Regions from separate parts of the Rhodoferax sp. LB1P47 genome, predicted to be linked through region 2. Evidence: predicted binding sites of a transcription regulator. Region 2 holds the regulator's gene; each other region holds the start of a gene.
What was found. The regulator sigma-54, encoded in region 2, starts transcription at its own class of promoters, with help from an activator protein. The targets are predictions, from matches to a motif close to TGGCANGNAANCTGCTTT.

Region 1 (5,363 bases), on a different contig from region 2:
GCCGTGGTGTTGACCCACGGCGCCAGCGGAGCGCTTAGCCCGAAATACTGGACGATGCCGATGGCACTGCTCAACGCCCCCGCCAACAGCCAGCCAAGGGCTGCCGTGCGGGCCCAGTCGGCAGTGGGCCGACAAGCCCGTAGCCCCAACAACCCCGCCGTGCAAGCCAGCGCCACCAGCCAAGGCACCATCGCCGACATCGGGCCATGTGCGAAGGGGTTGAGCCAGGGGAGGGCTAGGAGGAGGGGCGCGGCTGAGGTGGCGGCTGGGCGCATGGCAGCAACGGCTAAGGCTTTGCCCCGCTTGGGGCCGGTGGTACGTCAATATCAGGCCACTTTACAGCAGCCATGGCGGGTTGCGCGGTCGCTTGTGCTTCCCAAATCCTGCGCATGTCCGGGTTGAATTCGGTAGGCTGGACCTTTTGTATCTTGGCAATCCAAGCTGCCGCCTCTTCTGGGCGATGGCGCAATGCCAGTGCCTTGGCATAGTTGAACAAATTGAGGGGACTTGGAAAGCTGGTGGTGAAACCACGCAGCTGCTCCAACTCCGGAGCACTGATCGTAGGCTCGACATCTTGGCGCAAATGAACAATGAGCTCGCGCATATGGTTCAAGACTAAAACATCCGGGGGCAATCCTGGTGGCAAATTGCCGATATGAGCAGCCTCAAGACGAAAGGTTCTGAAGCTTTCGTCAATCCGTAAGTAATCTCTGGCGATAATCCCCAATAAGGCACTGCCGCCCAGCCACATAACGAAAACCACCCAACGGCTGCAGGCCCATACAGACTTGCGATGCTGCCGCTGGTTCAGCATGCCCATGATCAACCCCGTCGGCAGTAAAAAATAAGCGTGGTGCAACGGCAACTCCACCATTGCGTGCAAGCCCACCACGAGCAACACCAACACCAACACCGCATCTTCCGGTGCGTCTACACACCAGATGGCGCGCAGTAACCACCACAAGAAAACGATCGAAACCACGCCCCCCAGCGGCAAGCCACACCACAAAACCAGGTCCAGAAACAAATTATGCGAATGTAAAAAAAACGAAGTCAAAGTGCCGTGGTTCTGGGCTACCGTCAATTGCGCTACGGCCAACTGGTCCCAGCCATACCCTAGCCATGGACGTTGAAGCACTGCATCCAGAAAAAGACGGTATGCCTTGATACGCAACTGGGTCGATCCCCCCCCCAGCGATGCGGAGCGGATTTGCACCTCCAGTCCCAAAAAATCACTTAGCTGCTGGAGGAGTAATGTACAAACCGCAAAGTACACAAAGAGTGAGGCGACTAGCCACGTACTACGTGGCGGTAAAAACCGTCGCCATGCACAGGCCGCCACAGCCAGCAAAAGCACGCCGATGGAAGCGATCCGAGATTGTGTCAAAGCCACCCCGAACAACAGAAACAGCACCGCCAGCACCGCTATGCCAACGCGTATTTGCTTGCGCAATACCCCCCATGCACAAGCCAGCACGCCCCACAGTAACAAAGTCGCCATTTGATTGGGTTGCCCCAAGTTGGCCGACGGTCTGTCGGGCGTGAATTCCGCTGTCCACACCTGCATTTCACTACCATCACCCGCCAAGCCTAGCCATTGACGCAGCTGCATCGCGACCGATACGAGCCCAGCGATGCCAATCGCGAGAAACAGGGCATCTGCCGCACGCCTCGGTGCAGCTTCTTCCCAGTGTGCGCCAATCAGCAAGGCCAGCAGCAGTCCCAGTACATACGCGGTAGACACCCAAGCCTGTCCACTGTAGGGCAGCATGCCCGCGCCAAACTGCAAAAATGGAACAGTTACCAGCACCCCAACCACCACAGTAATTGGGTGCCACGCCACCTTCCTTGGGGAGCGAAAAATCACAGCACCCCCAGCCACGGCCACCATTGCGGATGCCCACGCATCTGAATGGAAGGTGGCCCAAGGAAAATAATGGTTGGGAAGCAGCCAAGCCATGGCCAACAGCAGAGCCCACAAACCAGACCAAACTGGCGGCAACGGATCTCGGAGATTCAACGGCATCAAGTCCCAATCCAATACATAACGTCAATACAATTCGCGCATAAAAAAAGCCCCCCGAGGGAGGCTTTTCGGACAAGCGAGGCTACTAGCCTTGGCAGCTTGCGGGACGGTATTTAGTCAAAATCGTACCCGAGCAGGTCCAAATAATCTGATTATTGGTTCCGCGCACACCTGACAACTGAATATTGGCATTATTGATACGGCTTTCACCCTGGGCGGAAGCCGTGATGATTGCGCTGGAGGCATCCGTATAAGTGTAGAAAACAGAACTGACATACTTGGAGGATTGGGGATCAATCGACACACTGTTCGCCAGTGGCATGACACCAAAAACCTGCGCTCCCTCGGCTACGACCGTCTTGCCGGAAGATGCCGCCAAGATCACTTCCGTCACCTTCGCCCGCACGGTGTAATCCTGGTACGCAGGCAAAGCCACGGCCGCCAAAATACCAATAATCGCTACAACGATCATCAGTTCGATCAGGGTGAAACCCTTTTGCAAAGAACGCTTCATGGATGCTCCTAGAGTAAATGTTAAGACGGGGTAATAACGCAGATACCGTGCCAGTTGCTTATGGGGGGCTCAACGGCCCGCTTTTGACTTTGCCGGTGTTTTTGTGAACATTTTTGTCATTCTGAGCACTTGGACTTCAATGCGCGGGACATTTTTGGCACTGTTGCGGGGCCCAAAAGGCTCTGAATATGTTGTTACACCTCAAATGCTTGCCCCGCTTTCAGCCACCGGATGTCATGCGGCACATGCCGTCCTTCGGGCAGCGCACCGTCGAACTCGGCGATCTCGTCCATGATGAGCTCGGTCTCGAAGGGTTTGGTGTGGGTGATGAAGATGGGGAACTGCTTGAGGGGGTCTATGCCTTCTAGCTCATCGGCCAGCGACGCGGGCGATAAGTGCAGGCTGCGGCGGGCGAGGTCTTTTTCACGGTTGCTGAAGGCGGTTTCGATGACCAGCATGGCCACGTTGAGCTGTTCTAGCCGGTGCCAGAACGCGGGGTTGCGCTCGGTGTCGCCGGTAAACACCCAGCAGGGGCCGCCTGCCGATACGGCGTAACCTACGGCGGGGACGGTGTGTACGGCGGGGAGGGCTTCGATGGCTTTACCGTTGATGTGGGTGGTTTCGCCGACCATGATTTCATGGAAGCTGATAAACGGGGCCTTTGGTGTGGGAATGACGCTGAAGTCGGGCCAGATGATGTTGTTAAAAATATGCGCCTTCAGGGCGGCGATGGTACCGGCCAGCGCATAGATTTTGAGGGCGGTGGTGCGCTGGGAGGCGACGGCATCGACCATCAGCGGCAGTGCGGCTACGTGGTCTAGGTGCGAATGGGTCAGAAAGACGTGGTCGATGGCGCACATCTCGTCCAGTGTGAGGTCGCCAACGCCGGTGCCTGCGTCTATGAGTACATCGTCATCGACTAAGAACGAGGTGGTTCTACAGTCTTTAGCGATGGCCCCAGAGCATCCCAGCACGCGGACTTTCATGATGGCAGCCTTTATTTGGTTTCGAAATTGGTGGTGCCATCCCATGCGGGGTCAAATGGCAGCACGCGCATGGAGGCTACCCGATCGGCATAGAGGCGATACAGGTATTTTGTCGCATCCAGGCGCTGTAATTGGATTATTTGCAGGCCACATGCGGCCCAGTTTTGTGCGCGGTAGGCGGCGAGAAACGCATGCCACTGCTGGAGCTCTTCGCGCAGCAGGGGGTTGTCGGGGTCCTGTGCTGCTAATGGCGTGTAGATGGCCACAGCTTGTTCTTTGCCTTTGACGCGGACTTTATCGAGTTCTTGCCAGAAAAACTGCGGGGCACGTTCCTGGGTGCTGGCACTGGCGACGATTTCCACGCCGTAGATTTTGCTCAAGCCTTCCAGCCGGGCACCCAGGTTGACGGCATCGCCAATCACGGTGTAGCTGCGGCGGATATTGGAGCCCATGTCGCCTACACACATGTTGCCGGTGTTGAGTCCGATGCCGATGCTGATGGCGCGCAGGTTGCGATCGCGGTGGCTGTGGTTTAGCGCTTGTACGGCTTGCACCATGTTGAGGGCGGCCATCACCGACAGATGGGCGTGCTCGGGCGTGGTGACGGGAGCGCCCCAGAAGGCCATGACGCAGTCGCCCATGTACTTGTCGATGGTGCCCCGGTGGAGGCGGATTTGTGCCGTGAGTTGGCTGAAAACTTCGTTTAGTACCGTCTGGAGTTGCAGCGGCTCCATGTGTTCCGACATTTGGGTAAAGCCGCGTATGTCGCAAAACATCACCGTGAGTTCCTGGCTACGGGCCTGCATGGTGTAGCGGTCGGGGTTCTTCAGCATTTCGCCCACCAGCTCGGGTGGGACGTAGGTGCCAAACAGATGGGCCAGTTCGCGTTTGGAGCGGCTCTCCACAAAGTAGCCATAGGCCATGTTGAGCGCCGAGGCACTCACCGCCATCCATAACGCGGCAGCCAGTGGCAGCACCAGCCCACAGCCGAGGTACAGGCCCGCATTCAATCCGATAATCGCCACGACGACGCTGGCACTGAGTGCCACGGCCTGCGTGGCGGTCAAGCGCGGCAATGCCCATGCCAGTGTCAGCCCGGTCAACAGCAACAGCAGCACGTCGTAGCCCACCGCGTAGTCGGGTTTGACGGCAATGTTGCCGTCCATCAGGCCCGACAAGACGTTGGCGTGGATTTCGACTCCAGGGTAGGTTTCGCCCACCGGGGTGACGCGCAAGTCCAGCAGGCCGGGGACGGTCGTGCCGACCAGCACGATCTTGTCGTGCAAGCTGCCATCGGGCAGGCGGCGGGCCAAGATGTCGGCGGCGGAAACATAGCGGTAGGAGCCGCCTTGGGTGCCACCCGGGCCACCAGGGCCTCGAAAAGGCACCAGTACGGCACCACGGGCATCGACGGGAATGCTGCGCAGTTGTTTACCGTGCTCGAGCTGGATGCGGTCGATGTGGTCGCTGCCTAGGCTGTTTGGGGCGACACCGGGCACCACCTGGGGCAAGCCTGTTAACAGACGAAACATGCCCAACGACAAAGAGCTGTAGTACTGCCCTTGGTGCTCCGCCAGCAATGGCAAGCTGCGCACTACGCCATCGGCATCGGTGATGGCGTTAAAGAAGCCGGCGTTCGGTGCGGCCTCTGCGAGGGGGCGGATGTTGGCGTTGTAGCCGTTCCAGGATGTCAGCCCGATGTGCCGACTTTGCTGTGCGGCCATAACCGGGGCCGGCAAGCTGCCGGAGGTGCGGCCATCGCGGTCACTGCTGAAGTAGTAGCCCAGCACCACCGGGCGGTTGCGCAGCGACTGGGCAAGGATGGCATCAAAGTCCA
Region 2 (5,363 bases):
AGCCGCTCACCCCCAAACCCGAGCCCAAGCCCGCCACCAGCGCCGACCCCTTGGGCGATTTGGCCAAAGCCAAGGCCAAGGCCACCCCCACCACGGCCCCGGTGCTGGCCCCTACCGCCGAGCCTTTCGAGTACTTTGTGCAGGCCGGAGCCTTTCGCAGCACCGAAGACGCCGAAGCCCAGCGTGCCAAGCTGGCCATGATGGGTATGGAGGCACGGGTGACCGAGCGCGAACAGGCGGGCCGCACGGTCTACCGCGTCCGCATGGGGCCGTACGCCAAGCGTGACGATGCCGAGCGCGCCAAAGACAAGCTGGAAAACGCCGGAGGCGACACCACCCTGGTGCGCGTGCAGCGTTGATGCTGTGGTGCTGAACTTTTTGCCTCAAGCCCCCCTCTGACCCCCCACAAGGAGTGATTTGCAATGAAACGTCGTGAGTTTTCGCTGACCTCAGCCAGTGTGCTGACCGGATCGGCCCTGGCTATTTCGCCCATCGGCAGCGCATTCGCCCAGGGCAAACCGCCCGTGGCGGGCACCGACTACCTGGTGCTGGACAAGCCTGCGCCCACCGAAGCCCCGGCGGGCAAGGTGGAGGTGATCGAGTTCTTCTGGTATGCCTGCTCGCATTGCTTTGCGTTTGAGCCTGCGCTGTCCGCCTGGCTCAAGAAGCTGCCCAAGAACGTGGCTTTCCGTCGCGTGCCGGTGGTGTTCCAGGACAGTTTCATCCCGCCGCAAAAGCTCTACTACACGCTGGAGGCGATGGGCCAGCTAGAGGCGCTGCACAGCAAAGTGTTCAATGCCATCCATGTTGAGCGCCAAAAGCTCGACAAAGACAATCTGGTGATCGACTGGGCCGCCAAGCAGGGCCTGGACAAAGCCAAGTTCGTGGAAACCTACAACTCGTTCTCGGTGACCACCAAGGTGCGTAAAGCCGCGCAATTGCAGCAGGCCTACAACGTGGCCGGTGTGCCGGCAATGGGTGTGGCCGGACGTTTCTACACCGACGGCACGCAAGCCCAGTCGATGGAGCGCGGCCTGACGATCGTGGACTACTTGGTGGCACAGCAGAAAACCTGAAGTCGCCGGTTGCTGCTGAACCGAGGCCCGCTTTTGCGGGCTTTTTTCTGGGCGAATCAAATCGACCACGGCACGACCGGTACAATCATTTGCAAGATTCGTGCCTCTATGAAAAAAGCCTACCCCACCCTCCTATTCTTGCTGCTGTGCGCCTGTGCGGGCGGTTCTGCCTGGGCTGAAAAAGCCGATCGCCTCAAGCCCATGAACATCGAATCCGATGCCATGCGCTACGACGATCTGAAGCAAACCAATGTGTTCACCGGCCGCGTGGTGATGAGCAAGGGCAGTATCGTCATCCGGGGCGGGCGGGTGGATGTGCGCCAGGATGCCGAGGGCAACCAGACCGGCATCGTGACCGCCGAGCCCGGCAAGCTGGCCTACTTCAAGCAAAAGCGCGACGGTGTGGATGAATACATCGAAGGCGAGGGCGAAACCATCCTCTACAACAGCAAGCTGGACAACGTGCGTTTCATCAAGCGTGCCGTGATGCGCCGCTTGCTGGGTAGCAAGGTCAACGACGAAGTCACCGGCGGGGTCATCGTGTATGACAACACCACCGACGTATTTACCGTAGACAACGGCAACTCCGCCAACGACCCTGGCGGCCAGAACGGCCGGGTTCGTGCCATGTTGACCCCCAAGGTGACGGCCCCAGCCGCTGCTGCCAGCGCCACCAGCCCCGCGCTGCGCTCCAGTACCACGCTAGAGGGCGCGCAGAAGTGAGCGGCCCGGTTGCCGTGGCAGAAAGCCGCCTGGAAGCCCGCCATCTGCAAAAAGCCTACGGCAGCCGTAAAGTCGTCAAAGACGTGACCCTGGCGGTCAAAAAAGGCGAAGTGGTCGGGCTGCTGGGCCCCAACGGCGCAGGTAAAACCACCTCGTTCTACATGATTGTGGGCCTGGTGCGGGCCGATGGCGGCAGCATTTCCATCGACGGCCAGCCGGTTGAGCACATGCCGATCCACCGCCGTTCGCGCCTGGGCCTGAGCTATTTGCCGCAAGAGGCCTCGATTTTCCGCAAGCTCACGGTGGAAGAAAACGTGCGCGCCGTGCTGGAGCTGCAACACGACGAGCAGGGCAAGTCGCTGACCAAACCGGTGATCGAAGCCCGCCTCACCGCCTTGCTGGAAGACCTGCGGGTCGAACACCTGCGCGACTCCTCGGCGATGGCCCTGTCCGGGGGCGAGCGCCGCCGGGTCGAGATTGCCCGCGCCCTGGCCACCCAGCCGCGCTTCATCCTGCTGGACGAACCGTTTGCCGGTATCGACCCGATTGCGGTGATCGAGATCCAGCGCATCATCGGCTTCCTGAAGTCGCGCGGCATTGGTGTGTTGATCACCGACCACAACGTGCGCGAAACCCTGGGTATTTGCGACCACGCCTACATCATCAGCGACGGCAACGTGCTGGCCGAAGGTACGCCGTCCGAGATCGTCGACAACGCCGATGTGCGGCGCGTCTACCTCGGCGAGCACTTCCGTATGTGATCGCACGATGAAGCAAGGCCTCTCCCTACGCGTTTCCCAGCACCTGGCGCTCACGCCCCAGTTACAACAGTCCATCCGTCTTTTGCAGCTGTCCACCCTGGAACTCAGCCAGGAAGTGGACCAGATGCTGGACGATAACCCGTTTCTGGAGCGCAACCTGGACGACGCGCCGCGCGAAGAGTTTGGTTTGGCCCAGTCCGACACCCCCGTCAGCGCGGGTGACCGCGAAACCGAGTCTGCTCCTACTTCTGTAGCTGAATACGCAGGTGAATCCAGCGCTGAAGCCTCAAATGACTCTGAAACCCCACTCACCGGTGGCGACGACACCAGCTGGGACGGCGACGGCAGCTCTGAGATCAGGCCCGACGACAGCGAGTGGGGCGGCGACGCACCCGCCCGCCACAACAACCTGGGCGAAGAAGGCGAGGCCGATGCCACCGAGCTGGCCCGCAACCAGGAGTCGCTGACCAGCTTTCTGCACCGCCAGGCCTTGGCGTTGCGCCTGGGCGAGGTGGACCAGGCGGCGCTGCGCTTTTTGATCGAATCGCTGAACGACGACGGCTACCTGGAAGACGACCTGGCCACCCTGGCCCAAGGCCTGTCGGGTGGCGACTCGGAAGCGCAGGAGGAACTGGTACACCGCTTCACCGTCGCTCTGGGCCTGTTGCAAAGCCTGGAACCGCCGGGGGTGGGGGCAACCCATCTGGGCGAATGCCTGCTGCTGCAACTCAAGGCTTTGAAGGCCACCCTGGGCGACGACCCGGTGCGCAAAACCGCGCTGCGCATCTGCCGCCAGCCGATGGACCTGCTGGCCCGGCGCGATGTGAAGCGCCTGTGCCAGCTGTGCCACGCCAGTGATGCCGACATCAAAGCCGCGATTGCCATGATTGCCCGGCTGGAGCCCAAGCCCGGCCGCCGCTTTGTGGACGTGGAGCGCAACATCGTGGTGCCCGACGTGATTGTTGCCAAAGTGGGGCGTGGCGCCAATACCAAGTTTCGGGTGGCGCTGAACCCCGAGGTGATGCCGCGCTTGCGGGTGCACGACATCTATGCCAACGCGCTGCGCCTGCACAAGGGCGGTGGTAAGGACTCCTCGAACAACGCCGCACTCCAGCAGCGCCTGCAAGAAGCCCGCTGGTTCATCAAGAACATCCAGCAGCGCTTCGACACCATCCTGCGGGTCAGCAACGCCATCGTGGAGCGGCAAAAGAACTTCTTCAGCCACGGTGCGCTGGCCATGCGCCCGCTGGTGCTGCGCGAGATTGCCGACGAGCTGGGCCTGCACGAATCCACCATCAGCCGCGTCACCACCGCCAAGTACATGGCCACGCCGTACGGCACGTTTGAGCTGAAATACTTCTTCGGCTCGTCGCTCGGCACCGAGACCGGCGGCAACGCCTCCAGTACGGCGGTGCGCGCTCTGATCAAGCAGTTCGTCGCCTCCGAAGATCTGAAAAAACCGTTGAGCGACAGCCAGTTGTCGGACATGCTGAAAGAGCAAGGCATTGAATGCGCCCGCCGCACGGTCGCCAAATACCGCGAAGCCCTGCGGATTGCGCCGACGAATTTGCGCAAGGCGCTGTAACGGGCATCCGATCGGCGTGTGCTGTGCCAGCGCCAAAGCGCTCCTGGCGCCCCCTATGGGATACTCCACGCCTCCCAGCGGACCCGCTCCGCGTCCCACTTTGGCACCGATCCCATGAACCAACTCCAATTATTTTTACCCTGCGCCGCTGGCGTGGAAGAGCTGCTGGCCGAAGAGGTACACGCAATTACGGGCTTGCAGGGCGAGGATTTGCGCTCGCACCGGGGTGGCGTGCTGGTGCGCTCGTCGTGGCGCGACGCGATGCGGCTCAATTTGCACAGCCGCCTGGCGCAGCGGGTGCTGATCGAACTGTCCAGCACGCCCTACCGCACGGAGCAAGACCTGTACGAGGCGGCGAGCAACGTGGCCTGGGAGATTTGGTTCACGCCCAGCCAGAGCTTCAAGGTGGAAGTCACTGCGCAGCACAGCCCGCTGACCTCGCTGAACTTTGCTGCCCTGAAGGTCAAGGACGCGGTGGCCGACCGCTTCCGTTTTAAGACCGGCGTACGCCCCGATGTGAACGTGCAGTGGCCCGATGCCCGCATCTACCTGCACCTGACCACCGAGCACGCCACCATCTACATCGACACCTCGGGCGACGCGCTGTTCAAACGCGGCTGGCGCGAAGACAAGGGCGATGCCCCGCTGAAAGAAACCCTGGCCGCCGCCATGATTGCCGCCAGCGGCTGGGACGGCACCACGCCCTTCTACGACCCCTGCTGCGGCAGCGGCACCATTGCCATCGAGGCCGCGCAGATCGCCTGCAACATCGCCCCGGGCAGCCTGCGCCGCTTTGGTTTCGAGAAACTGCTGCCGTTCCAGCCCCATGTGTGGTCGGCCATCCAAGACCAGGCGGCCGAGGCCGAGCACGAGCCGGAGACGCAGATTTTTGGCAGCGATGTGGCCCACCGCATGGTCGATTTCGCCACCCGCAACGCCGAGCGCGCGGGGGTCACGGGCGTGGTCGAATTCCGGGGTGGCGATGCCTTGCAGCGTATGCCCCCAGCGCCATCCGGCGTGATGCTGCTGAACCCACCCTACGGCGAGCGGATCGAAGTGGCCGGTGTGGCCGGGCGGCGTGAGGCGGCGCAGACCGAAGACGGCGGCAGCGATTTCTTTCCCCAGTTGGCCACCCACTGGAAGCGCAACTACGCTGGCTGGACGGGCTGGGTGCTCACCCCCGACCTGAAGCTGCCCAACAAAATGCGCCTGAAAGAA
Region 3 (5,363 bases), on a different contig from region 2:
CTAGCTGCCCCCATTTCTGTAAATAGTGTGCATGGTTGGCTGTGCCATCAGCCCGTAGCCCGCAAGGCCCGCCGGTACTGCATCGCCTCCGCCACATGGTGACTCTGCGTGGTGGCTGCACCCTCTAAATCTGCAATCGTCCGCGCCACTTTCAGGGCCCGGTGTACGCCGCGTGCGGACCAGCCGAGTTTGGCGGCGGCGGTGGTCAGGAACTTGGCGGCGGCGGGGTCCAGGGCGGCGAATTGGTCGATCTCTTGGCCTTGTAGTGCCTGGTTGGTTTTGCCTTGGCGGTCTATGGCGTGCTGTCGGGCGGTGGCGCAGCGGGCGCGGATGGCGGCGGTGGATTCACCGGGCGGGGCGTGCAGCAGGTCTTCGGCGGGGAGGGCGGGCACTTCGATGTGCAGGTCGATGCGGTCGATCAGCGGGCCGCTGAGTTTGCCCTGGTAGCGCGCCACCTGGTCCGGGCTGCAACGGCAGGCTTGTTGGCGTGCGCCGAGGTAGCCGCAGGGGCAGGGGTTCATGGCGGCGATGAGCTGGAAGCGGGCCGGAAATTCGGCTCGGCGGGCGGCGCGGGCGATGGTGATGCGGCCGGTTTCCAGTGGTTCGCGCAATGCTTCAAGCGCGGCGCGGGGGAATTCGGGCAGCTCGTCGAGAAACAGCACGCCGTGGTGCGCCAACGATATTTCACCAGGTCGGGGTGGCGAGCCGCCGCCCACCAGAGCCACAGCGCTGGCGGTGTGGTGGGGGCTGCAGGTGGGGCGGGTGGCCCACTGCTCCAGTGCAAAGCAGCCGCCCAGGCTGGCGATGGCGGCGCTTTGCAGGGCTTCAATGACGGTCATGGGCGGCAGCAGGCCGGCAAAGCGTTGTGCCAGCATGGACTTGCCCGAGCCGGGTGGGCCGACCAGCAGCAGGCTGTGGCCGCCCGCTGCGGCGATTTCTAGCGCCCGTTTGGCCCCGGCCTGGCCTTTGACGTCGGCCAGATCGGCGTAGGTGGCCGAGGCGGGCAAAGGGGTGGCGGTCTGCCGGGTCCAGCCGTCTGTGGGTTCGGGTGCATTGCCATCCAGGGGCAGAAACTGCTGCACCACGTCAAGCAGGTGCTGGGCGCAGAACACCTGGGCACCGGGCACCAGGGCGGCTTCTTCGGCACTGCCGGGGGGCAGCACCAGCCGGGTTTGCACTTGGGCGATGTGCAAGGCCAGGCTGGTGGCGAGTGCGCCGCGCACTGGGCGCAGCGCACCCGACAGCGACAGTTCACCGGCAAATTCATGCCCGGCCAGCCGCGCGGTGTCGATCTGGCCGCTGGCGGCCAGGATGCCCAGGGCGATGGGCAAATCAAACCGGCCCGAGTCTTTGGGCAGGTCGGCCGGGGCCAGGTTGACGGTGATGCGTTGGTTGTGGGGGAATTCCAGCCCCGAATTCTGGATCGCCGAGCGCACCCGTTCGCGGGCTTCTTTGACCTCGACCTCGGCCAACCCGACCAGCGTGAAGCTGGGCAAGCCATTGGTTAAATGCACCTCGACGGTGACCGCAGGGGCATCCAAGCCCAGCAAAGCCCGGCTTTGCACCAAACATAAGCCCATAACAACGTGCCTCCCCATATCGGTGCGCAACGGTGGGATTCAACATGTAAACCACCTGCGCGCACCATTTTTGTGCGATAAATACCTGCCCAAACCTGTGCATGGCCGAAAAAAGGGGCTGCTGGTAGGCGTTACCAAAGTAACACTTATTTGGCACGCAACCTGCTTAAATCGGTTCGCCGTTCTCCTTTTAGAGGGGAAGCACATGCAACAGCCCGAGCCCCAAGGCCACCCGCCTTGGTGCCCATTTTTGCGACAGCCTACCGAAAGAGCAGCCATGAAACTAGTCACCGCCATCATCAAACCCTTTAAGTTGGACGAAGTGCGTGAAGCCCTCTCCAGCATTGGTGTGCAGGGTATCACCGTGACGGAAGTCAAGGGCTTCGGTCGCCAAAAGGGCCATACCGAGCTGTACCGTGGTGCCGAGTATGTGGTCGATTTCTTGCCCAAGGTGAAGATTGAAGCTGCCATTGCCGACGAGCTGGTAGACCGCGTGATCGAAGCCGTTGAAGGTGCCGCCCGCACCGGCAAGATCGGCGACGGCAAGATTTTTGTCTACAACCTGGAACAGGTTGTCCGTATCCGTACCGGCGAAACCGGCAAAGAAGCGCTGTAAGCACCGCCCCTTGTCTTATCTGAAAGTTTGTCAAAAATGAAAAAAATCATTGCCTCCCTGGCCTTGGGCCTAGGACTCCTGTGGGGTGGAAGTTTCGCCCAGGCGCAAACCGCCGCCGCTGAACCTGCTGCCAGCGCCGTGGTGGAAGCCGCTCCGGCCGAAGCCAAGCCCGCTGACGCGGCACCCGCGCCGGCCGAGGCCGCGCCTGCGGCTGCCGTTGTGGCACCCGCTGCTGCCGAAGCTGCACCCGTTGCCGCCCCCGTGCCCAACAAGGGCGACACCGCCTGGATGATGGTTTCCACCCTGCTGGTTATTTTGATGACCGTGCCCGGCCTGGCCCTGTTCTACGGCGGCCTGGTGCGCAGCAAGAACATGCTGTCGGTGCTGATGCAGGTCATGGTCACGTTCTCGCTGATCGTGGTGCTGTGGTTCATCTACGGCTACAGCCTGGCGTTCACCGAAGGCAACGCGTTCATTGGCGGCTTTGACCGGCTGTTCATGAAGGGCGTGTGGGACAACACTGCGGGCACGTTTGCCAATGCGGCCACGTTCAGCAAGGGTGTCTATATTCCTGAAATCGTGTTCGCCGCCTTCCAGGCCACGTTCGCCGGTATCACCTGCTGCCTGATCGTTGGTGCTTTCGCCGAACGTATCAAGTTCTCGGCCGTGTTGCTGTTCTCGGCTCTGTGGTTCACCTTCTGCTACGCCCCTATGGCCCACATGGTGTGGTTCTGGATGGGCCCTGACGCTTACGCCAGCAAGGAAGTGGCCGATGCCATGACCGCCAAGGCCGGTTTGATCTGGCAGTGGGGCGCGCTGGACTTCGCTGGCGGCACGGTAGTGCACATCAACGCCGCTGTGGCTGGTTTGGTCGGTGCCTACATGCTGGGCAAGCGCGTGGGCTACGGCAAAGAATCTATGGCCCCCCACAGCCTGACCCTGACCATGGTGGGCGCGTCCCTGCTGTGGGTGGGCTGGTTTGGCTTTAACGCCGGTTCCGCTCTGGAAGCCAACGGCTACGCCGCTCTGGCCTTCGTCAACACCCTGGCGGCCACTGCGGCTGCGGTGCTGGCATGGTGCGTGGGCGAAGCGCTGATGCGCGGCAAGGCGTCGATGCTGGGTGCTGCATCCGGTGCGGTGGCAGGCTTGGTGGCGATTACGCCCGCAGCCGGTAACGTTGGCATCGGCGGCGGCCTGGTGATTGGTTTCATCGCCGGTTTCGCCTGCCTGTGGGGTGTGCATGGCCTGAAGAAGATGCTGGGTGCCGACGACTCGCTGGACGTGTTTGGCGTGCACGGCGTGGGCGGCATCGTGGGTGCGCTGCTAACCGGCGTGTTCAATTCGCCTAGCCTGGGTGGCCCGTCCACCGTGGCTGACTGGGTTTCGGTAGGCATGACCCCCGCTGACGCGTACTCGGTGGCGGCACAGGTGTGGATCCAGGCCAAGGCCGTGCTGCTGACCATCGTCTGGTCCGGCGTGGTGTCTTTTGTGGCTTACAAAATTGTGGACCTGACCATCGGCCTGCGCGTCACCGAAGAAGAAGAGCGCGAAGGCCTCGACATCAGCTCGCATGGCGAGACTGCTTACAACAGGTAACACCCCCAGGCTACAGCGCAAGCGCTTTTCGCCACCCCCCTTGCAGGGGGCGATACCAGCAGCCCGGCAAAGCCGGTTCTGCGGTATCCCTGGCGAAGAAAGCAAGCGTTCTGCCTCGGAGGCCCGCCCACAGCGATGTGCGCGGGCCATTTTTTGCCCGTTCACAATACGGGCATTGCAACCAAATTGACACCGAACATGACCTGGACCACCGTTACCACCGAACCCAACGCCCTGGGCGAATCGCCGTTTTGGCATCCGCAGGAAAAACGTCTGTACTGGGTCGACGTTCCCGGCAAACTGCTGCAGCGCATGGACGTGGCCAGCGGTGAGGTGGAGCGCTGGGCCATGCCGAGCGAGCCCGGCTGCATCGCCCCGGCCACCGGCGGCGGTCTGGTGGTGGCGCTGCGCGACGGCATCTACCGCGCGCCCGTGTGGGGTGGCGCAATGGCGCTGCTGGCCGCCGCGCCGTATGACCCGGCCACCACCCGCTTCAACGATGGCAAATGCGACCCGCAAGGCCGCTTCTGGGCCAGCACCATTTTTGAGCCGCGCGATGCCCGCAATGCCGCGCTGTACTGCCTGGACGGCGGCGCGCTGAAGATGATGGCGGGCAACGCCATCACCGGAAACGGCCTGGCCTGGTCGCCGGATGCCAAAACCCTGTACTGGGCCGACACGCCGCACCACATCGTCCACGCCTGGGACTGGAATGCCCAGGCCAATATCTTGTCCGAGTACCGCGAATTTTTGTTGATGGCCCCCAAGCCCGCAGGCTGGCAGCCCGGCATGGGCGGCTACGGTGGCCGCCCGGACGGTGCAGCGGTAGACGTGCAGGGCAATTACTACTCCGCCCAATTTGAAGGCCAGCGCCTGTGTAAGTTCTCGCCCGAAGGCGATCTGCTCAACGCCTACGCCCTGCCGGCCCGCTGCCCCACCATGCCCTGTTTTGGCGGTGACGACCTGCAAACCCTGTACCTCACCACCGGCCGCCACGGTCGCCCAGAGGCCGAGCTGGCGGCCCTGCCCGCGTCGGGCTGTGTGCTGTCCATGCGGGTCGATGTGCCGGGCTTGCCGGTAAACTTCTTCCAGGATTAACTGCTATATTTTGTATAGCTATTGGCGCAGGTGGAATGTGCGCTAGAGCCCTATTTTTATAAATTAACAGCCATGCGCCGTCTTCGCCACCTGAGCAGTCAGCACCGCACCGCTTCGACCAACCGGCTGTTGGGCGGCTTGCTGGCGTTCAACGCGGGGGCTATCAACGCCGGGGGCTTTTTGGTGGTCGGCATGTACACCTCGCACATGACCGGTTTTGCCTCCATGCTGGCCGACAACCTGGTGCTGGGCAACATCACCCTGGTGCTGGGCGCGCTGGGCACCTTGTTGGCATTTACCGGCGGCGCGGCCACCACGGCGGTGCTGGTGAACTGGGCGCGCCAGCACCATCTGCGCAGCCAATACGCGCTGCCGCTGCTGTGTGAGGCCTTGCTGCTGCTGGTGTTTGGCCTGATCGGGGCCACGCTGTACCGGCAAACCCCGTTTGCCGTGCCGCTCACGGTGCTGGTGCT
Region 4 (5,363 bases), on a different contig from region 2:
GCGCCTACAACATCCGGGTGTTGGTCTGTAAATCGTTGCAGTAAACCATCTAAATTACGTTTTTGAGCATCTATTCGTGAATCTATTTCAGGCGTTGCAAAGGTTTGCGCTGATTCTTGTAAGAGACTTCCCGAAGTAAGGCTTGAATTTTGCGATTTTTCATTTTGTAACTGAGCTTTAGCTGCGTCACGGGCATTTTCGGATTCTCTTAACTCTAACTTAGCTTGATTCAATTGAGTGCTAATTTCTGATAATCTTCCTGCTATATCAGTTCCACCATCAGCTGTTTGAACATCTATATTTTTTAATTTAAATTCTTTTAGTCTTGCTTCAGCTGCTTCAAGTTTTGATTCGTATGTTTTTATTTGGTCTGTAATGAATTTTTTTGCAGCATCTGTATCTTTTCTGTTATCGCCTAAACTTGATTCCACAAATATAGATACGAGAGACTGAATAACACGTTTAGCTTTTTCGGGATTTTGATCCTGAAATGAAAGTGTATAAAGGTTATCACGTGCAGTACTTTTTATTTGAAGCGTAGTCATCAACCTTTCGGTTAGTCCCTCTTGAACATTTTTAGAAGTTACGCCTAAATCAAGATCAGCCATGCGAATTAACTTCTCTACATTCGGACGCGTTATTAATGTGCGGCTTAACATACCAACTTGTTGGTCAACATTAGGCTGGACTGCCAAACCAGACATTAATGGCTTTAATATCGATTGTGTATCCACATAAATTCGTGCAGAGGCTTCATATTTATCGGGCACTCTTAATACGACACCAGCACCAATTGCACCGACAACCCAAGAAACAACTAAGCCCAGCCAACGATGTTTCCATGCGCCTTTAGAAATTGTCAGTAGTTGATTAATTAATTCATCCATTTTATAAAAGTTACTCTATACCAACAAAATTTAGATTATATGAAAGACCTTTAAAACCAACCTTGTGGTATTATTAATATATCACCAGGTTTCATTTCCACATTCCCAGAAATATCACCTCGTTTTATTAGATCTTTCAGCCGTACAGAGTAGCGCTTATCGCCTTCAGAGGTTCTCAAAATAGTTGATCCATTTCCATCAGCAAAATCCGTCAGGCCACCAACGGCGATCATGACATCCAACACTGTCATTTTGTTCTTGTAAGGCAATATTTGTGGTTTTGCCGCTTCACCTACAACCCGAATTTGTTCACTATAGGGTCCCACAAAACTAGTCACGATGACCGTTACAACGGGATCGCGTACAAACTTGGCTAACTGTTTTTCCACCTCACGGGCTACTTCTATGGAAGTTTTCCCCTGGACAACCAACTCGTCCACTAAGGGTGTTGTGAGTTTCCCATCTGGTCGAACCGGGACGGACATTGACAGTTCAGGATTACGCCAAACAATCACATTGAGCGTATCGCCAGGCCCAATGATGTAGTTGTAATCCGCTGATTTTATGATTTTGGGTGCATCAGGAAATTCGGGATTAAACAATGAGCATGCTGAAATAAATCCAAACAGCAAGCCCAAAAATACCCATTTAAAAACCGCCGAAACCAGTATCATTAGATTATTCAAAGTTCTCTCCATTATCAAACCGCTCAATTCTTCGACCTATTTTTTGGCTGTAGACAAACTTAACCATTTTTCAGCCAAACACTTGACCTAGGGCGCAATTGTCTGGAATGGTAAGTGCATACGCACTCTTTGGCGCATGAGAGCAAAAAAATATTGACGCCCATCATCATCAGTCGGAAAAGTTTACAGTTTCACCACTGAGATTGCAGTTTTTTTTGCAAGTTGTTGATTTGTAAGATTAAATTTGCATGGCACATGACTTGCTTATCAATTTATGTATTCAGTACTTTTCTAACCTAGGAGTTCTCATGAAAAATGTCTTTCAAACCCTGGCCCTTGCAGCAACTGTTGCAACAGCTGGTTTTTCTTTGCCCGCTCTGGCCGCCGTTTCGCCAACATTTAGTGTTGACACCACTCTTTTCCAAGGAGCCGCTGGCACAACTTTTGATGCAAATTTCATCAATGGCTCAGCGACCACCCAATTGACGATCACGGGTGCAAGCAGCACATCCGGTATCGGTTACACTCAATTTGCGTCTTTCTCCAGCAGTTCTGGCGTGGTGTCGGATACTTTTCTGTCCACCAATAGTTCTGGCGGCTACCACCTTTGGGCTGAGTACAGCTATACAACCAGCGGTTCACTTGCTTCGTCCGCAGTAACCAGCCTGACTTTCACTATCTACGGTGAATCGGCAAATGGTTTAGCTAACAATAGCGTCTTCGCCCTTGCAAACCTTGCGGGCACAGGGGGCACTGTGGCGCACTCTGCTGATACGGTAGCGCTTGCAAGCGGTACATTGGGAAGCCATTCCGGTGTTGCAACCATCAATGCACTTCTTGGGACAACTCTTAACGCCACATTGGATGTTGTGCTGACTTCGGATGGCGAAAGCTTTTTCTACGATCCAGCTCCGTTTTACCAGTTCATCGCATCCAGCTTCACCAATACGAGCAGTGGTTTTTCCACAAACGGAAATATTATTGCAATCACCAATGCCAGCGGTGGCATTGACTTCAACAGTGTTCCTGAGCCTACCAGTTTGGCACTTTTCGGCTTGGGTTTGGTAGGTTTGGCGGCTTCGCGTCGTCGTTCCGCCAAGTAATTTAGCCTACATTTTGGCTCTATAAAAAGGACCCTTCGGGGTCCTTTTTATTTGTCTGAAAATATGCTTGTAGAGCACCGTCGACTGGTTTTCGGTAACACTATGTCGCATGTTTTACCAACCTAGGAGACTTGCCATGAGCCATCACGCCCCTCTTCCCAGAGTCACATCTACAAACACAACGGGACATAGTCAAGCAGTTTTAGCCGTACACAGACCAACATCCATCAAAGAGATTCAACACCTCGTACGACAGGCTAGGCAAGACAAAAGTCCGCTTTATCCCGTTTCCTGCGGTTTGAATTGGGGTTATGGGTCGGCATCGCCACCCACGGCAGGCTGCACACTGGTGGATCTCAGCGGGATGAATCGCATTTTGAATGCGGACAAAATTTCACTTTCTAACCCTGTGGCCGTAGTTGAGGCCGGAGTAACACAAGGGCAGCTATACGATTTTTTGCAGTCCCACTGCCCTGAACTAACCTTCAATGTCACAGGATCGGCAAGAAACACGAGCCTGATCGGCAATGCGCTCGACCGTGGTGTCGGCTATTTTGGGCCACGTAAAGATGACTTATTCGGGTTAGAGGTGGTGTGTGGATCGGGTCAGATCATTAAGACCGGGTTTCGACGTCTAGGAGAAGACTCACCACTGGCGCACAGCCACCCATTTGGATTGGGTCCCATGCTGGATGGTCTTTTTTTCCAGGGTAATTTTGGCATTGTGAGCAGCGCATGCTTTCGGCTCATGCCACGCCGCCCCAAAGAAGTGGCAATATCACTCGCTTTGCGTAACGATTCAGAGTTAGGCGCATTTATTGATGAGCTGGCCCATCTCAAGCGTGAGGGCTTAATGACATCGGTGACGCACATCGCCAACAAAGCCCGAAGCCAAGCATCCATGATGCATGGCATGACACAGTATCTTGAAAAATATTGTCATTTCAGCCCTGCCGAAGCTCTGGTGGAGGCTGAGAAAGCGTTTCGTGTTGTGGCACCCAATGAGTGGACGAGCTTAGGTGCGATTACCGGTAATACGGGACAGGTGGCCGCCGCGATCAAAGAAGTCAAGCAGCGCATGAAGCGCCTAGCCCGTGTTACGGTCATTACAGACGGCTTGCTTGATGTTGGATACGCCGTTATGCATCCGTTGCGGTTTTGGTCATTCGCACGCGCCAATGCCGCCGCTATTTCGGCGGTCAGGCCCTTGCATACCTTGGCACTGGGTGTTCCCACAGATGTAGCCATAGACAACTTGCTATGGAAATACGGGCGAAGTGATTTGAAGGCTGTTCAGCTGGATGCATCCAATTGCGGGTTGATGTTTATCAGCCCTGCGTTGCCTCCAGACGGGAAAGTGGTCGCCCATTTGATAGAGGGTATGCGGCAAGTAGCAGCCAAGCACGGACACACGTTGTACATGACTGTCAACATCGAAACGCCCACGTCTCTAGTGGCCGTTATTAACCTTTTGTTTGATCGAAGTAAGCCCGATGAAGTGGCCAATGCACATACCTGTGCGGATGCGCTGCTAAACCATATCCACGCACAAGGCTTGGAAATCTACCGGGCTCGCGCGGATACCATGCCCGATATTGTTTCCCGTGACCCTCAGTACTGGCAAACTGTACGCTCACTCAAACAAACGTTGGATCCCGACAATATCATTGCCCCTGGCAGATACAACCTCCCGGATTGAAGCCTTGATAGCGACTTTAGGGGCTTGCACTACTGGCAAAAATTTATGACCCAGGTTTTACTCGTTTGCATGGGCAACATTTGCCGCTCCCCTATGGCCGAGGTGGTGGCTACGAAGCTGGCTCAGGCACGGGGACTTTCGCATAGCTTGCAATTTGCATCGGCCGGTACGCATACGCAGCCACAGCGTGTGGATCCTCGTACCCAAACTATTCTGAAGCAATTCGGTTACCCCGAAAGTAAAAAGCGGGCGGTCCAGGTGCGCGCACAAGATTTTGAACGCTTCGATCTCATCTTGGCGATGGATAGCGACAATGTGCGGGCCTTGCAAAAAATCTGTCCGCTGGAGCAGACGCATAAATTACGTCTGTTTCTAGAATGTGCCGAAGGCCTGGAAACAGACCAGGTTCCAGACCCGTATTACGGCAATCTTGCGGGTTTCGAGCGGGTTTTGGGTTTATGCGAAGCGGGTGCTCAGGCTTGGATCAAGCACCTCGCAGCCCCTCTTCACACGCGGTAGTAATCTCGGTACCACGCCACAAAGTTGCCGATGCCAGTCTGGATGCTGGTGCCAGGCACAAAGCCGACCCATTCGTGCAAGGCATCGGTGTTGGCATAGGTAGCAGGCACATCGCCATCTTGCAGTGGCAATAGCCGTTTTTCGGCCTTTTTACCCAAGGCATCTTCAATGCATGCGACGAAGTCGAGCAAGGGGACTGGGTTGTTGTTGCCAATATTAAACACCCGGTATGGCGCGTTGCTGGTGGCGGGATCGGCCAGGGTGGCATCGTATTGGGGGTCAGGGGCGGCTACACGGTCCAATACGCGGATCACGCCTTCGACAATATCGTCTACGTAGGTGAAGTCACGCTGCATATTGCCGTAGTTGTATACGTCAATCGGACGCCCTTCCATGATGGCTTTGGTGAATAAAAACAGGGCCATGTCGGGCCGTCCCCACGGGCCATACACGGTGAAGAAGCGCAACC

Region 1: the regulator sigma-54 is predicted to act here: its motif matches at 2,576-2,593, upstream of AC0969_RS14800 (pilin).
Region 3: the regulator sigma-54 is predicted to act here: its motif matches at 1,732-1,749, upstream of glnK (P-II family nitrogen regulator).
Region 4: the regulator sigma-54 is predicted to act here: its motif matches at 1,677-1,694, upstream of pepA (flocculation-associated PEP-CTERM protein PepA).

Annotation. Positions count from the first base shown of each region.
Region 1 is NZ_JBWMAU010000013.1:80,488-85,850, forward strand. Features, by position in the region: gene AC0969_RS14790 (PglL family O-oligosaccharyltransferase) at 1-275, opposite strand, end outside; gene AC0969_RS14795 (PglL family O-oligosaccharyltransferase) at 287-2,026, opposite strand; gene AC0969_RS14800 (pilin) at 2,112-2,540, opposite strand; gene AC0969_RS14805 (3',5'-cyclic-nucleotide phosphodiesterase) at 2,735-3,526, opposite strand; gene AC0969_RS14810 (CHASE2 domain-containing protein) at 3,538-5,363, opposite strand, start outside.
Region 2 is NZ_JBWMAU010000006.1:24,562-29,924, reverse strand. Features, by position in the region: gene AC0969_RS09060 (SPOR domain-containing protein) at 1-359, shown strand, start outside; gene AC0969_RS09055 (thiol:disulfide interchange protein DsbA/DsbL) at 423-1,076, shown strand; gene lptA (lipopolysaccharide transport periplasmic protein LptA) at 1,185-1,799, shown strand; gene lptB (LPS export ABC transporter ATP-binding protein) at 1,796-2,560, shown strand; gene AC0969_RS09040 (RNA polymerase factor sigma-54) at 2,568-4,145, shown strand; gene AC0969_RS09035 (THUMP domain-containing class I SAM-dependent RNA methyltransferase) at 4,260-5,363, shown strand, end outside.
Region 3 is NZ_JBWMAU010000009.1:40,974-46,336, reverse strand. Features, by position in the region: gene AC0969_RS11760 (YifB family Mg chelatase-like AAA ATPase) at 48-1,580, opposite strand; gene glnK (P-II family nitrogen regulator) at 1,858-2,196, shown strand; gene AC0969_RS11750 (ammonium transporter) at 2,233-3,792, shown strand; gene AC0969_RS11745 (SMP-30/gluconolactonase/LRE family protein) at 3,991-4,890, shown strand; gene AC0969_RS11740 (YoaK family protein) at 4,963-5,363, shown strand, end outside.
Region 4 is NZ_JBWMAU010000001.1:378,016-383,378, forward strand. Features, by position in the region: gene AC0969_RS01785 (XrtA system polysaccharide chain length determinant) at 1-887, opposite strand, end outside; gene AC0969_RS01790 (XrtA/PEP-CTERM system exopolysaccharide export protein) at 938-1,573, opposite strand; gene pepA (flocculation-associated PEP-CTERM protein PepA) at 1,882-2,676, shown strand; gene AC0969_RS01800 (FAD-binding oxidoreductase) at 2,813-4,375, shown strand; gene AC0969_RS01805 (low molecular weight protein-tyrosine-phosphatase) at 4,421-4,894, shown strand; gene AC0969_RS01810 (NAD-dependent epimerase) at 4,882-5,363, opposite strand, start outside.